2 regions of the Mesobacillus sp. AQ2 genome follow, and region 2 is predicted to be linked to the other one. Evidence: a T-box and tRNA genes for the amino acid it is inferred to sense, from the RefSeq annotation. Region 2 holds a T-box; the other holds one or more tRNA genes.
What was found. A T-box is a leader RNA that pairs with one kind of tRNA and senses whether it is charged. The one in region 2 lies ahead of pheS (phenylalanine--tRNA ligase subunit alpha), so its partner is inferred to be a tRNA-Phe.

Region 1: it encodes a tRNA-Phe, which carries the amino acid that the T-box ahead of pheS (phenylalanine--tRNA ligase subunit alpha) is inferred to sense. The anticodon was not compared.

The regions. Positions count from the first base shown of each region.
Region 1 covers NZ_CP126080.1:1,215,496-1,222,744, forward strand. The annotation lists rRNA gene QNH36_RS05970 (23S ribosomal RNA) at 1-2,219, shown strand, start outside; rRNA gene rrf (5S ribosomal RNA) at 2,485-2,600, shown strand; tRNA gene QNH36_RS05980 (tRNA-Asn) at 2,668-2,742, shown strand; tRNA gene QNH36_RS05985 (tRNA-Ser) at 2,747-2,838, shown strand; tRNA gene QNH36_RS05990 (tRNA-Glu) at 2,856-2,930, shown strand; tRNA gene QNH36_RS05995 (tRNA-Val) at 2,957-3,032, shown strand; tRNA gene QNH36_RS06000 (tRNA-Met) at 3,199-3,272, shown strand; tRNA gene QNH36_RS06005 (tRNA-Asp) at 3,313-3,388, shown strand; tRNA gene QNH36_RS06010 (tRNA-Phe) at 3,395-3,470, shown strand; tRNA gene QNH36_RS06015 (tRNA-Tyr) at 3,540-3,624, shown strand; tRNA gene QNH36_RS06020 (tRNA-Trp) at 3,633-3,706, shown strand; tRNA gene QNH36_RS06025 (tRNA-His) at 3,718-3,793, shown strand; tRNA gene QNH36_RS06030 (tRNA-Gln) at 3,834-3,908, shown strand; tRNA gene QNH36_RS06035 (tRNA-Gly) at 3,912-3,986, shown strand; tRNA gene QNH36_RS06040 (tRNA-Cys) at 3,996-4,070, shown strand; tRNA gene QNH36_RS06045 (tRNA-Leu) at 4,112-4,196, shown strand; tRNA gene QNH36_RS06050 (tRNA-Gly) at 4,249-4,322, shown strand; gene QNH36_RS06055 (B3/B4 domain-containing protein) at 4,634-5,302, opposite strand; gene queG (tRNA epoxyqueuosine(34) reductase QueG) at 5,410-6,567, shown strand; gene QNH36_RS06065 (amidase domain-containing protein) at 6,658-7,249, shown strand, end outside.
Region 2 covers NZ_CP126080.1:3,563,021-3,570,269, reverse strand. The annotation lists gene QNH36_RS18015 (M42 family metallopeptidase) at 1-653, shown strand, start outside; gene sspI (small acid-soluble spore protein SspI) at 940-1,152, opposite strand; gene QNH36_RS18005 (TrmH family RNA methyltransferase) at 1,277-2,032, shown strand; T-box leader at 2,103-2,346, shown strand; gene pheS (phenylalanine--tRNA ligase subunit alpha) at 2,402-3,439, shown strand; gene pheT (phenylalanine--tRNA ligase subunit beta) at 3,459-5,873, shown strand; gene rnhC (ribonuclease HIII) at 6,213-7,142, opposite strand.

The DNA.
Region 1 (7,249 bases), 2.3 Mb from region 2:
ACCCGAAACCAGGTGATCTACCCATGTCCAGGGTGAAGGTTGGGTAACACCAACTGGAGGCCCGAACCCACGCACGTTGAAAAGTGCGGGGATGAGGTGTGGGTAGCGGAGAAATTCCAATCGAACTTGGAGATAGCTGGTTCTCTCCGAAATAGCTTTAGGGCTAGCCTCACGTTGTAAGAGTCTTGGAGGTAGAGCACTGTTTGGACTAGGGGCCCTCATCGGGTTACCGAATTCAGACAAACTCCGAATGCCAAAGACTTATCCGTGGGAGTCAGACTGCGAGTGATAAGATCCGTAGTCAAAAGGGAAACAGCCCAGACCACCAGCTAAGGTCCCAAAGTATACGTTAAGTGGAAAAGGATGTGGAGTTGCTTAGACAACCAGGATGTTGGCTTAGAAGCAGCCACCATTTAAAGAGTGCGTAATAGCTCACTGGTCGAGTGACTCTGCGCCGAAAATGTACCGGGGCTAAACGTATCACCGAAGCTGTGGATTGACATCTTAGATGTCAGTGGTAGGAGAGCGTTCTAAGGGCGTTGAAGTCAGACCGTAAGGACTGGTGGAGCGCTTAGAAGTGAGAATGCCGGTATGAGTAGCGAAAGATGGGTGAGAATCCCATCCACCGAATGCCTAAGGTTTCCTGAGGAAGGCTCGTCCTCTCAGGGTTAGTCGGGACCTAAGCCGAGGCCGAAAGGCGTAGGCGATGGACAACAGGTTGATATTCCTGTACCACCTCTTTATCGTTTGAGCGACGGGGGGACGCAGGAGGATAGGGTAAGCGCGCTGTTGGATATGCGCGTCTAAGCAGTTAGGCTGCAAGTGAGGCAAATCCCGCTTGCGTGAAGGCTGAGCTGTGACAGCGAGGGAAATATAGTACCGAAGTTCCTGATTCCACACTGCCAAGAAAAGCCTCTAGCGAGATAAATGGTGCCCGTACCGCAAACCGACACAGGTAGGCGAGGAGAGAATCCTAAGGTGAGCGAGAGAACTCTCGTTAAGGAACTCGGCAAAATGACCCCGTAACTTCGGGAGAAGGGGTGCTCATTTGGGTGAATAGCCCGGATGAGCCGCAGTGAATAGGCCCAGGCGACTGTTTAGCAAAAACACAGGTCTCTGCGAAGCCGCAAGGCGAAGTATAGGGGCTGACGCCTGCCCGGTGCTGGAAGGTTAAGAGGAGGGGTTAGCTCACGCGAAGCTCTGAATCGAAGCCCCAGTAAACGGCGGCCGTAACTATAACGGTCCTAAGGTAGCGAAATTCCTTGTCGGGTAAGTTCCGACCCGCACGAAAGGCGTAACGATCTGGGCACTGTCTCAACGAGAGACTCGGTGAAATTATAGTACCTGTGAAGATGCAGGTTACCCGCGACAGGACGGAAAGACCCCGTGGAGCTTTACTGTAGCCTGATATTGAATTTTGGTACAGCTTGTACAGGATAGGTAGGAGCCTGAGAAACCGGAGCGCCAGCTTCGGTGGAGGCGTCGGTGGGATACTACCCTGGCTGTATTGAAATTCTAACCCGCGCCCCTGATCGGGGCGGGAGACAGTGTCAGGTGGGCAGTTTGACTGGGGCGGTCGCCTCCTAAAGAGTAACGGAGGCGCCCAAAGGTTCCCTCAGAATGGTTGGAAATCATTCGCAGAGTGTAAAGGCACAAGGGAGCTTGACTGCGAGACCTACAAGTCGAGCAGGGACGAAAGTCGGGCTTAGTGATCCGGTGGTTCCGCATGGAAGGGCCATCGCTCAACGGATAAAAGCTACCCCGGGGATAACAGGCTTATCTCCCCCAAGAGTCCACATCGACGGGGAGGTTTGGCACCTCGATGTCGGCTCATCGCATCCTGGGGCTGTAGTCGGTCCCAAGGGTTGGGCTGTTCGCCCATTAAAGCGGTACGCGAGCTGGGTTCAGAACGTCGTGAGACAGTTCGGTCCCTATCCGTCGTGGGCGCAGGAAATTTGAGAGGAGCTGTCCTTAGTACGAGAGGACCGGGATGGACGCACCGCTGGTGTACCAGTTGTCTTGCCAAAGGCATCGCTGGGTAGCTATGTGCGGACGGGATAAGTGCTGAAAGCATCTAAGCATGAAGCCCCCCTCAAGATGAGATTTCCCATAGCGCAAGCTAGTAAGAACCCTGAAAGATGATCAGGTTGATAGGTCAGAGGTGGAAGCGCGGTGACGTGTGGAGCTGACTGATACTAATCGTTCGAGGACTTAACCAAATACGAAAAGCGTAGGCGACTGTACAGCCTCGACAAGCGCTGGAGGGCCAGCAGTTGAAGTCGTTCTTTGACTTCGGCGGATGGACCGAAGCGACTCGAGAGGCTAGGAGCCGGAGCTGGACAATGATCATTCGATTCCCTTGTTTTCTTCTTACACATTATCTAGTTTTGAGGGAATAAAGATTTTTACGAAGTGAAATATCTTTAAAATTTCTCTTGCAAAATGCACTAAAGACAGTATAATAGATATTGTCTTGAAAAAATGTCTGGTGGCGATGGCGAGAAGGTCACACCCGTTCCCATACCGAACACGGAAGTTAAGCTTCTCAGCGCCGATGGTAGTTGGGGGTTTCCCCCTGTGAGAGTAGGACGCCGCCGGGCAAGATGCATTTGACATCTTCTTTCAAAGATACGGATTGTGTATCCAGGTCGGAGAAATCATTACTATTCCGCAGTAGCTCAGTGGTAGAGCACTCGGCTGTTAACCGAGCGGTCGTAGGTTCGAATCCTACCTGCGGAGCCAATTTGGAGAGCTGTCCGAGAGGTCGAAGGAGCACGATTGGAAATCGTGTAGACGGTCAACGCTGTCTCAAGGGTTCGAATCCCTTGCTCTCCGCCATAGAAACTTAAACAAAAGGCCCCTTGGTCAAGCGGTTAAGACACCGCCCTTTCACGGCGGTAACACGGGTTCGAATCCCGTAGGGGTCACCATTTTCTTTAATAAGTAACATAACAATGGAGGATTAGCTCAGCTGGGAGAGCATCTGCCTTACAAGCAGAGGGTCGGCGGTTCGATCCCGTCATCCTCCACCATAAGTTTTTTGATGAATTATTACCGTCGCGGGGTGGAGCAACGAGCGTTACTTCACTGTATGAACTGCGAGTTGTACCGATCGAGCTGCTGCTTGAGTAAGCTTCCTGGGATCGGAACAGTCAATGCTCTCTAAGAGCATAAATCAAATAACATTTTTATTACCGTCGCGGGGTGGAGCAGTCCGGTAGCTCGTCGGGCTCATAACCCGAAGGTCGCAGGTTCAAATCCTGCCCCCGCAATCATGAAGTGCTTTTCAAGTTAATCACTTGAAAAGATTTTGGTCCCGTGGTGTAGCGGTTAACATGCCTGCCTGTCACGCAGGAGATCGCCGGTTCGATCCCGGTCGGGACCGCCAGTATATGGCTCAGTAGCTCAGTCGGTAGAGCAAAGGACTGAAAATCCTTGTGTCGGCGGTTCGATTCCGTCCTGAGCCACCATTTAAAATTTCCTGGTTAATCAGGAAATTGAGTAAATGGGTTTTTTAACATCGGAAATGATGTTATAATGGAGGGGTAGCGAAGTGGCTAAACGCGGCGGACTGTAAATCCGCTCCCTCAGGGTTCGGCGGTTCGAATCCGTCCCCCTCCACCATTTATCATAGGGGTATAGTTTAAAGGTAGAACGAAGGTCTCCAAAACCTTTGGTGTGGGTTCGATTCCTACTACCCCTGCCAATTTTATAATGGCGATTGTGGCGAAGTGGTTAACGCATCGGATTGTGGTTCCGACATTCGTGGGTTCGATTCCCATCAGTCGCCCCATTTCAAATCACATATTCAATCAGTATTGAATATAATATATTGGGCTATAGCCAAGCGGTAAGGCAACGGACTTTGACTCCGTCATGCGTTGGTTCGAATCCAGCTAGCCCAGCCATTTGCGGAAGTAGTTCAGTGGTAGAATACAACCTTGCCAAGGTTGGGGTCGCGGGTTCGAATCCCGTCTTCCGCTCCAATATAATATGGCGGCATAGCCAAGTGGTAAGGCAAAGGTCTGCAAAACCTTTATTCACCGGTTCAAATCCGGTTGCCGCCTCCACTAATTATTTAGTGGAATTGCAGTATTTGAAATCTTCATATGCCGGTGTGGCGGAATTGGCAGACGCGCACGACTCAAAATCGTGTTCCTTCTGGAGTGTCGGTTCGACCCCGACCACCGGTACCATCTTTATTTTAAACAGGATCTCCTGTTTTCTTTATTTTCATAAGATATGTATGCGGGTGTAGTTTACTGGTAAAACCTCAGCCTTCCAAGCTGATGTAGTGGGTTCGATTCCCATCACCCGCTCCATACATACGTGACTAACGCAGTATATCGTTTCCAGAAAACGATATACTGCGTTTTTTTTTCTTGGCTCTGTTAAAGCCCAATGTTGTTTTTACTCCTGTTGATTGTAGTGGAAGGCGCGTAGACTCCTGCGGGCGCAGCTGGCCAGGTGAGACCCCGCAGGAGCAAAGCGACGAGGAGGCTCAGCGCCAGCCCCGCGGAAAGCGAAGCGCCTGGAACGAAAATCAACAGCCTTGTTTAACAGAGCCAATTTCTTTGATAGATGTGGAATCAGTAGCCCCGTGCTCGGTTGGCCAAATAGAAAAAAGGATGCATCAGCATCCCACGAGTTTAAATGTACCAGTTCCTCCATGAATCTGGGTGAACATATTCATGAGTGATTCGGTCATCTTCTCCATTTCTGTTGACGGAGAAGAAGGCCTTAAATAGACAATCTGCAACGCATTTCTTGTTTCTTCTGTCACTGCGGTCCTTTCAGAATCGACAAAAGGGCTTCCGAACGGTCCTTTATCGTCTGCAGATATGATCAAGTTAGCAAGATTATTAGTTCTGCCATTCAGACCTCCGTACTCTTCATTTTCTTCGCCAACTTTAATTGTGATATTCCCCTGCAGTTTGTCACTGTCGTAAATACCAATTGGAATTTGATATTCAAGCGAGAAGAAATTATTCAGATCTATCGCACTATGTATGGTTTGAAGGTAATTCTGCTTAGAGATCCTTCGGTAAAGGGCTTCGGCCGAATGTCTATATCGGTTAGGATCCTTCCCCGTTGCTTTGAAGATTCCTCGCCACTCTTTGATTCCTTCAAGCTCCGTAACGTTTTTTTCCAAAAGGTCAAAGTATATTGATTCCTGGAAGAGCTGCAGTCTGCCTTTCAACATTTGAGGAGACTCGCCTACTTGTATGTTCTTATACTCGATCATTCCGATTGTGAATCCGGGATTGAGATTGCATATCATCCTGGAAACTTGAATTTCCATTGATTCCACCTCCAAATCTGCTTTAAAATAGTTTATCATAAAAGAGATTTGCTTTTAAATTTATGGGATTCATATATAGATATCAAAATAGGAAGGGGGTATCCGCAATGGATATGGCAAGTTTGAAGAAGGAGATCATAGCTTACAGCAAAACGATCGGCATCGATAAAATTGGTTTTGCAGCACCATCGACCTTTGAAGAGATGAAGGTCCGGTTATACATGCAGCAGCAACTTCACTATCAATCAGGATTTGAAGAAAAGGATATTGAAAAGAGAACGGAGCCTGCCCTGATTTTTGATCGTCCTAAATCAATCATTTCGATTGCTCTCGCCTATCCTTCAAAAATGAAAACGAAAGTGATCAGCAAGAAGGGGGAAAGGCGGGGAATCTTCTGTCGGGCGTCATGGGGGACTGATTACCACGCGGTCCTGAGGGACAGGCTGAAAAAACTCGAGGAATTTATTGCTTTGAAAGTTCCTGAAGCCCGCTTCAAATCGATGGTCGATACGGGTGAACTGGTGGACAGGGCAGTTGCGGAACGAGCGGGCATCGGCTGGAGCGGCAAAAACTGTTCGATTATCACACCCGAGTTTGGATCATACGTCTATCTAGGCGAAATGATTACGAATATACCGTTTGAGCCTGACCATCCCATGGAGGATCGTTGTGGCAGCTGTAACAAGTGTGTGGATGTCTGTCCTACAGGTGCGCTGGTACAGGGCGGTCAGCTGGATGCGCAAAAATGTATTGCTTTTGTGACTCAAACTAAGGGGTTTTTAGCGGATGAGTTTCGGGATAAGCTGGGCAACCGATTATATGGCTGTGATACTTGCCAGACAGTTTGCCCAGAAAACAAAGGGAAGGATTTTCATTTCCATGAAGAAATGGAGCCAGACCCTGAAATTGCAAAGCCGTTGCTGAAACCTTTATTGACCATCAGCAACCGGGAGTTTAAAGAAAAATTCGGACATGTTTCAGGTTCATGGCGCGGAAAGAAGCCTATCCAGCGTAATGCGATTATTGCCCTGGCTCATTTTAAGGATGATACAGCGATACCGGAGTTGATAATGGTCCTGAAGGAGGATCCAAGACCTGTTCTCAGAGGAACGGCAGCATGGGCGCTTGGCAAAATTGGCGGACACGACGCGTTGGACGCATTGCAGCATGCTTCTTCTTTTGAGAAGGATGAAGAAGTATTGCAGGAAATCAGTAAAGGCTTGGATTTTTTTAATGAAAAGGAACAGTCTGATATCCCAATTTAGGACAGAATGGATTTTTAATAATCCATTCTTTTTTTATGCCTTAAATCCCTTGCTCCTTCATAAACATGATAGGTGAAGGGAGAGATGAGTATGCGTAAACAACTGCAGGAGCTGCTGGAACAGCGAGTCCTTCAATGTGTATCCATGCCTCGCAATCAATTGCATGAGTGTGCGGGCATTGAGTTAAAAAAGCAGAGCTTTGCAAACAGGTCTGCTGAGATTGTAAAAGCAAAGGCAGATGGCAGGATTAAGCAAAGATTTGAAGATAATGAGAATGCATCTGTTTTATATGATGTTCACTTTCAGTATTTGATCAAGCAAAGAGGTTTATTTTACATGGAGGAAGAAGTGGAAAAGAGGCGGGCCGAATTCTACAAAGGGATCCTGGTGAACGACGAGAAGTTGAATGAAAATGAACCCACGGAGAAAATTGAAGAGGCTTTGCCTGTCTTTTCGCATGAGGTGGACGGACAGGAGAGGAAGGGCTTCAGATATGATAGGTTAAAGGCTGTCCAGTATGCTGAACGCTGGTGGAATGACTATAATCCCGCATATAAGAAGTTCGAAGTGGATTGTACCAATTATATATCGCAGTGTCTGCATGTTGGCGGGGCACCGATGAGAGGCTATCCAAACCGAAGCAATGGCTGGTGGATGCAGAATAATAACTGGAGCTTCAGCT
Region 2 (7,249 bases):
CAAGCCGTGATGAAGCGAAGGAATGGGGAGTCACTCCTGGCGACATGGTCGTTCCTTACTTCGAATTCACAGTTATGAACAACGAAAAGATGCTGCTTGCAAAAGCATGGGATAACCGCATTGGTTGTGCGATCGCCATCGATGTCCTAAAAGGTCTAAAAGATGCTGAGCATCCAAACGTTGTCTATGGCGTAGGAACCGTTCAAGAAGAAGTTGGTCTTCGCGGAGCGAAAACATCTGCCCAATCAATCGAGCCTGATATCGGTTTTGGTGTCGATGTAGGTATTGCCGGCGACACTCCAGGTGTTACTGAAAAAGAAGCTCTAAGCAAAATGGGTGACGGTCCGCAAATCATCATTTATGATGCATCAATGGTGTCACACAAAGGCCTTCGTGATTTTGTAACGGATTTGGCAGACGAGCTGAACATTCCATACCAGTTTGACGCAGTAGCTGGCGGCGGCACAGACTCAGGTGCGATCCACCTTACACACCGCGGTGTACCTGCGCTGTCCATCACAATCGCGACACGCTACATTCATTCACACGCAGCGATGCTTCACCGTGATGACTACGAGAACGCAGTTAAATTGATCATTGAAGTCATCAAACGACTTGATAAAGAAACAGTTGAAAAACTTACTTTTGAATAAAAAATGAGATTTAGTTGTCCAGAAAATGTTTTCTGGACAATTTTTTTTGCCTATAAACGAAAGTTCTCTTTCATCACTACATTTTGGACCGGTATTTACTCCTGAGTTAGGGAAAGTCACTACGCAAATGACTATATTCTCTACGGAATTAATAATAATCTCTACAAAAACAGCCAGAATCTCTACGGAAATAACCTTATTCTCTGCTTTTTCCATAAAATAGAAAACGAGATGTTTACTTTATAAAAAAAGAACCCCTCAAACATTAAGGAGTCCTTCCAAAAAACTATTTCCCTTTTAAGCCTGATTCCAGAGCATCCAGCATTTCCTGCTTTTCTTGTTCAGAAGCATTCTGCCAGATGACTTCGAACAGCACTCCAAGTCCAGGAAGCATTTTTTCCTCGCCGTTCTGGATGGCATCGACGATTGTATCTTTAAGCTCGTCTTGCGTATTTCCTGCTACATTTGAAATTACAGCGTTTCTAAGGTTAAGGTTCATCTTTCCTCAAACTCCTTTCAAATTTCCATTGCTGGTTATAGCTTTAACAATTTTGGTTTTATTATGTATCCGTTTTGAGCTATAATAGTAAAATTGAACAAGCCATAATAAAGGAGAGCCAGAATTGAAGTACATTCAATCTGATAAAAATCCGCAAGTTAAACAGTGGAAGAAATTGCTTACGCGCAAGGAACGCGATAAGACCGGCATGTTCCTTGTTGAGGGCTTCCATTTAGTTGAAGAAGCACTATCGAAAAAAGAAGATGTTGAAGAGATTATTTTAAGCGAAAAAACGGAGTTGCCTTCCAGCCTGGATTACGGTTCCATTCCTGTTACGGTGGTAACGGATGAAATCAGCAGGCAGCTTGCTGACACTGAGACAACTCAGGGCATATTTGCTATATGCCGACAGCCAAAGAACCCGCAAACAAATGGAAAAACCTATTTACTTATTGATTCTGTCCAGGATCCGGGCAACCTTGGGACGATGATCCGCACGGCTGATGCTGCAGGGATTGATGCAGTCATTGTTGGGAAGGGCAGTGTCGATATGTATAATCCGAAGGTATTGCGCTCTGCGCAGGGAAGTCACTTCCATTTGCCGGTTATAAGTGGAGACCTTTCAGAATGGATTTCTGAACTTCAGTCTGAAAACATCCCAGTCTTTGGAACGGCTCTAGAAAATGGAGTTGTTTTTACAGAGGCTGAAAATAATGATGCCTTCGCCCTGCTCGTTGGAAATGAAGGAAGCGGCGTTAATAAAGAGTTGCTGGATAAAACAACGCAAAATCTTTATATCCCAATCTACGGCCAGAGCGAATCGCTGAATGTCGCAGTCGCAGCAGGTATCCTGCTATATTATTTGAAAACAGCAAAATAGGCTCGTTTTTTCATAAAACCATTTGATACTGCGGAAAGAATATACTATAATTAACAGCAAAATTAATATTTCAAAAACGATGACGGAGAAAAGTAGCTTGAAGATGGCCATTCAGGGAGAAAATGCCGGTGACTGGAAGCATTTTTATGGAACAGACAAGCGAAGTTCACCTCCAGAGTTGGCATCGGGACCGCTTTTTAGCGTAAAGATGCATCGGCACAAGCCGTTATCTCAATGAAGCGAACACGTAATACATAACTGTATTGCCTGTTAAAAAGGGTGGTACCGCGATAACCATGAACCTCGTCCCTTTATCCGGGATGAGGTCTTTTTGTGTTCAAAAAAGAGAAAATGAAGGAGGATTTACCAATGCAGGATCGGTTAAAAGAACTGCAGGCTGAGGCGCTTGAAAAAGTGGCCGCAGCTGCTGACCTAAAGGAATTGAATGATATTCGCGTTTCCTATCTTGGAAAAAAAGGTCCAATCACAGAAGTCTTGAAAGGGATGGGCAAGTTATCGGCTGAGGAAAGACCGAAGATGGGTGCCCTGGCCAACGAAGTCCGCGATGCGATTTCCGGCCAGATCGAAGTAAAGCAAAAGGATCTTGAGGAAGCAGCCGTCCAAAAGCAATTGGCAGCTGAAGAAATCGATATTACTCTTCCAGGAAGACCTGTTAAGACGGGCAGCCATCATCCGCTGACAAGCATCATCGAGGAAATCGAAGATCTTTTCATCGGCATGGGCTATACAGTTGAAGAAGGACCTGAAGTCGAAAAAGACTACTATAACTTTGAAGCGCTGAACCTTCCGAAAGGACATCCGGCACGTGACATGCAGGATTCCTTCTACATCACCGAAGAAACATTGATGCGCACACATACATCTCCTGTCCAGGCAAGGACGATGGAAAAACACCAGGGCAAGGGTCCTGTAAAAATCATCTGCCCAGGGAAAGTGTATCGCCGCGATAACGACGATGCAACTCACTCCCACCAGTTCATGCAGATTGAAGGCCTTGTCGTCGATGAGAATGTCAGAATGAGCGATCTGAAAGGAACGCTTGAAGTTTTTGCGAAGAAAATGTTCGGCGAAGACCGAGAAATCCGTCTGCGTCCAAGTTTCTTCCCTTTCACTGAGCCATCTGTCGAAATGGATATCTCTTGTAAAATTTGCGGCGGCTCAGGCTGCAGCGTATGTAAAGGAACTGGCTGGATCGAAATCCTTGGAGCAGGGATGGTCCATCCTAATGTACTTGAAATGGCTGGATACGATTCAAAGAAATACACTGGATTCGCGTTTGGTATGGGGCCTGAGCGTATTGCGATGCTCAAGTATGGCGTCGATGATATCCGTCATTTCTACACGAACGATGTCCGCTTCTTGAAGCAATTTTCGGTTGAAGAATAAGGATTAGGAGGGTAAAACCATGTTGGTATCATATAAATGGCTGCAGGAATATATCGATTTGGAAGGCGTATCTGCTGAAGAGCTTGCCGAAAAAATCACCAAAAGCGGCATCGAAGTAGAAGGCGTAGAAAAATTGAATGAAGGCTTGAAGGGCGTCGTTGTCGGGCATGTTCTTGAATGCGAGAAGCATCCAAATGCTGAAAAACTGAACAAGACACTTGTTGACATCGGTACAGGTGAACCGGTACAAATCATCTGCGGCGCACCGAATGTCGGCAAAGGCCAAAAAGTGGCGGTTGCAACGGTTGGTGCTGTTCTGCCGGGCAACTTCAAAATTAAAAAAGCAAAACTTCGCGGAGAAGAATCCCACGGGATGATTTGCTCACTTCAGGAACTTGGCATTGAAGGCAAGCTTGCGCCGAAAGAGTATGCAGAAGGAATCTACAATTTCACTCCTGAGACAGAAATCGGCCAGGACGCTCTTGAAGTCTTAAACAGGGATGATGAAATCCTTGAGCTTGGTCTGACGCCAAACCGTGCTGATGCGATGAGTATGCTTGGTGTTGCATACGAAGTTGGAGCCATCCTTGGAGAAGAAGTTAAGCTGCCAAATCCACAGCCTGAAACTTCATCAGAACAAGCAAGTAACTATATCAATGTGACAGTGGATGCAAAAGAAGATAATCCTCTATACGTTGCGAAAGTAATCAAGAATGTCAAAGTCGGTCCATCTCCAGTTTGGCTGCAAACAAGGCTGATGGCTGCAGGCATCCGTCCACACAATAACGTAGTTGATATCACAAACTTCATTTTATTGGAGTACGGACAGCCGCTACACGCATTCGATTACGATAAATTGGGCTCAAAAGAAATCCTTGTGCGCCGTGCGAAGGATGGCGAAGTGATTGAAACGCTTGATGATGTAAAACGTATGTTGACTCCGGACCACCTGGTCATCACAAACGGTACTGAGCCAGTAGCTCTTGCAGGTGTCATGGGCGGAGCGAATTCAGAGGTCAGCAGTGACACAACGACTGTCATGTTAGAGTCCGCTTATTTCACAGGAGGAGCGATCCGCAAAGCTTCAAAAGACCATGGCTTGCGCAGCGAAGCAAGCTCTCGCTATGAAAAAGGTGTGGATCCTGAGAGAGTCCGTCCTGCTGCAGAACGTGCTGCTGAACTAATGATCGAGCTTGCCGGCGGTGAAGTACTAGGCGGAGTTGTCGAAGCTGATGCTTTGGAGGTTAAGCCTGCAGTTGTTTCAACCACTCTTGGAAAAATCAATAAAGTTCTCGGTACAGAACTTGAAATGAAGCAGGTCGAAGAAATTTTTGCCCGACTGAAGTTCGAAACTTCCGTCGACAATGAGACAATCACGGTGACTGTGCCGACGCGCCGCGGCGACATCACCATCGAGGAAGATTTAATCGAAGAGGTAGGCCGTCTGTATGGCTATGACAATCTGCCGACTACTCTTCCTATAGGTCCATCCACACCTGGGCATCTTTCTGAATACCAGAAAAAACGCCGTGTGGTCCGCCGTTTCATGGAAGGAGCAGGCTTGTATCAGGCAGTCACTTATTCACTTACAAGCGCTGAAAAAGCAACACAGTATGCGTTGGACCAGCGCGAACCGGTTGAACTGGCAATGCCGATGAGTGAAGACCGAAGCCTTCTACGCCTGAGCATCGTGCCTCAGCTGCTGGAAGTGTTGAAATACAATAATGCTCGCCAGATTGATAGTGTCGCTGTTTATGAAACAGGAGCAGTCTTCCTGAAGAACAGCAATGACGAGCTGCCTGAAGAGCGAGAGCACCTGGCTGCCGCGATCACTGGCCTGTGGGAAAGCCATCCATGGCAGGGCGAGAAGAAGCCTGTTGATTTCTTTGTTCTCAAAGGAATCGTTGAAGGTTTGTTTGCCAAGCTTGGCCTAGAGAGCCAGCTTGGATTCCAGAAGGCTGAGCTTGATGGATTGCACCCAGGACGTACGGGTGAAATCTTGTTGAACGATAAAGTGATCGGCTTTATCGGCCAGGTTCACCCAACCATGCAAAAATCACTCGACCTGAAAGAAACATATGTTTTTGAATTGTCGCTTAAAGCTCTGTTGGAAGCTGAAACGGCACCGCTTCAATACACAGCAATCCCGCGCTACCCATCGATCACAAGGGATATTGCCCTTGTTGTTGACAAAGGGACGGCAGCCGGTGACCTGGAGAAGATCATCACCGAAGCTGGCGGATCACTTTTAAAAGAAGTAAATGTTTTCGATCTTTACGAAGGTGAAAAAATGGAGCAAGGCAAGAAGTCACTTGCGTTCTCCTTGAAATACTTTGATCCAGAAAAGACACTGACAGATGAAGACATTGCAAAAGCACACAATAAAGTCCTTGCTGCACTTGAAGAAAAAGCTGGAGCAGTATTAAGAGGATAAATGTTAAAAAGGCAGCCCGCGGGCTGCCTTTTTATTATGGGATTCTGAGGGAGAATCGCGAAAATATAATCCAATGACCAGGTGGAAATCTTGGTGAATAGCTAATCAACCGAGAAAATCAACGTGATTACAGTCAATTATAGCGTTTGAACTCTGCTAGCGATGGGATTCCGCGATCCAGCTAGGGATTCCCGCGAAACTTGATACTAATTCCGTGAAAATCCAGCATAATTCCGCGTACTGGAAAAAACAGCTCATTTTTTCCAGTTTCCAGGTCAACACCCGAGTGATTTTCCAATTACCAGGTCAACACCCGAGCAAAAAATTCCAGCTTTCGTTTTACACCCGCGCAATCTTCTTCGCTTTTTCAGTATTAGCAAAATGAAGTTTGACGAACTCGGGCAGCACATCCACACCTTTTTCAAGAATCAGCCTGGCCGCTGCCTTATCAACTGCAGCGCCGGCGCCTTTTGGAATGGTGAAACCTGCGCGTTTACTAAGGTTTTCAAAATGTCGAACAAAAGCATAACGGGCAATCATCGATGCGGCTGCGACCCCTAGATGGATTCCTTCTGCCTTTGTGCTGAACAGGACATTTTCCCGGATGATTTGACGTTGGCCTTTCAAATGTGCAAAATAAATAGGTTCTTTAGCGAATTCATCAATCAGGATCGCTTCCGGTTTTTCTGGGGCGATTTTATCAAGAACATGGTTGATGGCCTGATTGTGCAGCAGGGCTTTCATCTTCCCTTGTGACATGCCCTTCATTTGCATCTGGTTGTATTTTTCATTATGTAAGGTCAGCAGGCTGTGAGGCAAAAAGGTGACTAGCTGTCTCGCAATCTCAATGATCTTATCGTCCTTGAGATTCTTGGAATCCTGGACTCCAAGCTCTTTCAGCACAGGTATATCCTGTCTCCTGACATAGGCGGCGACAACCGTGATTGGACCGAAATAGTCGCCGGTGCCCACCTCATCGGAACCGATGATCGCCATTTCCCCGATATTTTTCGGCAAATGGGCACCCGGTGCTGGCGCAGCACTCTTTTTGGCTGCAGGTGCTGTTACAGTGCCCCACTTTGCTGCTTCACTTTCTCCGTCCTTTCCCTGGAATAAAACTTTCCCGGATTTATAGGCAGTGATCGCACAGGAAGGTGTTTTTGCGGCAAAAACACTGCCGGGCGGAAGTTTATCGATCAGGAACTTGCTGTAATACTCTTTCATCTTTCTGATTTCTTCCGGTCTTTTTTGAAGGACACTATTTCCCATGGCTCTACACTCCTTGTTAAAGTTAGACATTTTCTTCCAAAAACCATATCAATCTGACAGGCAACTACTTCCCAGCGTTTTACGTTCATGATATAGTATAGAATAGG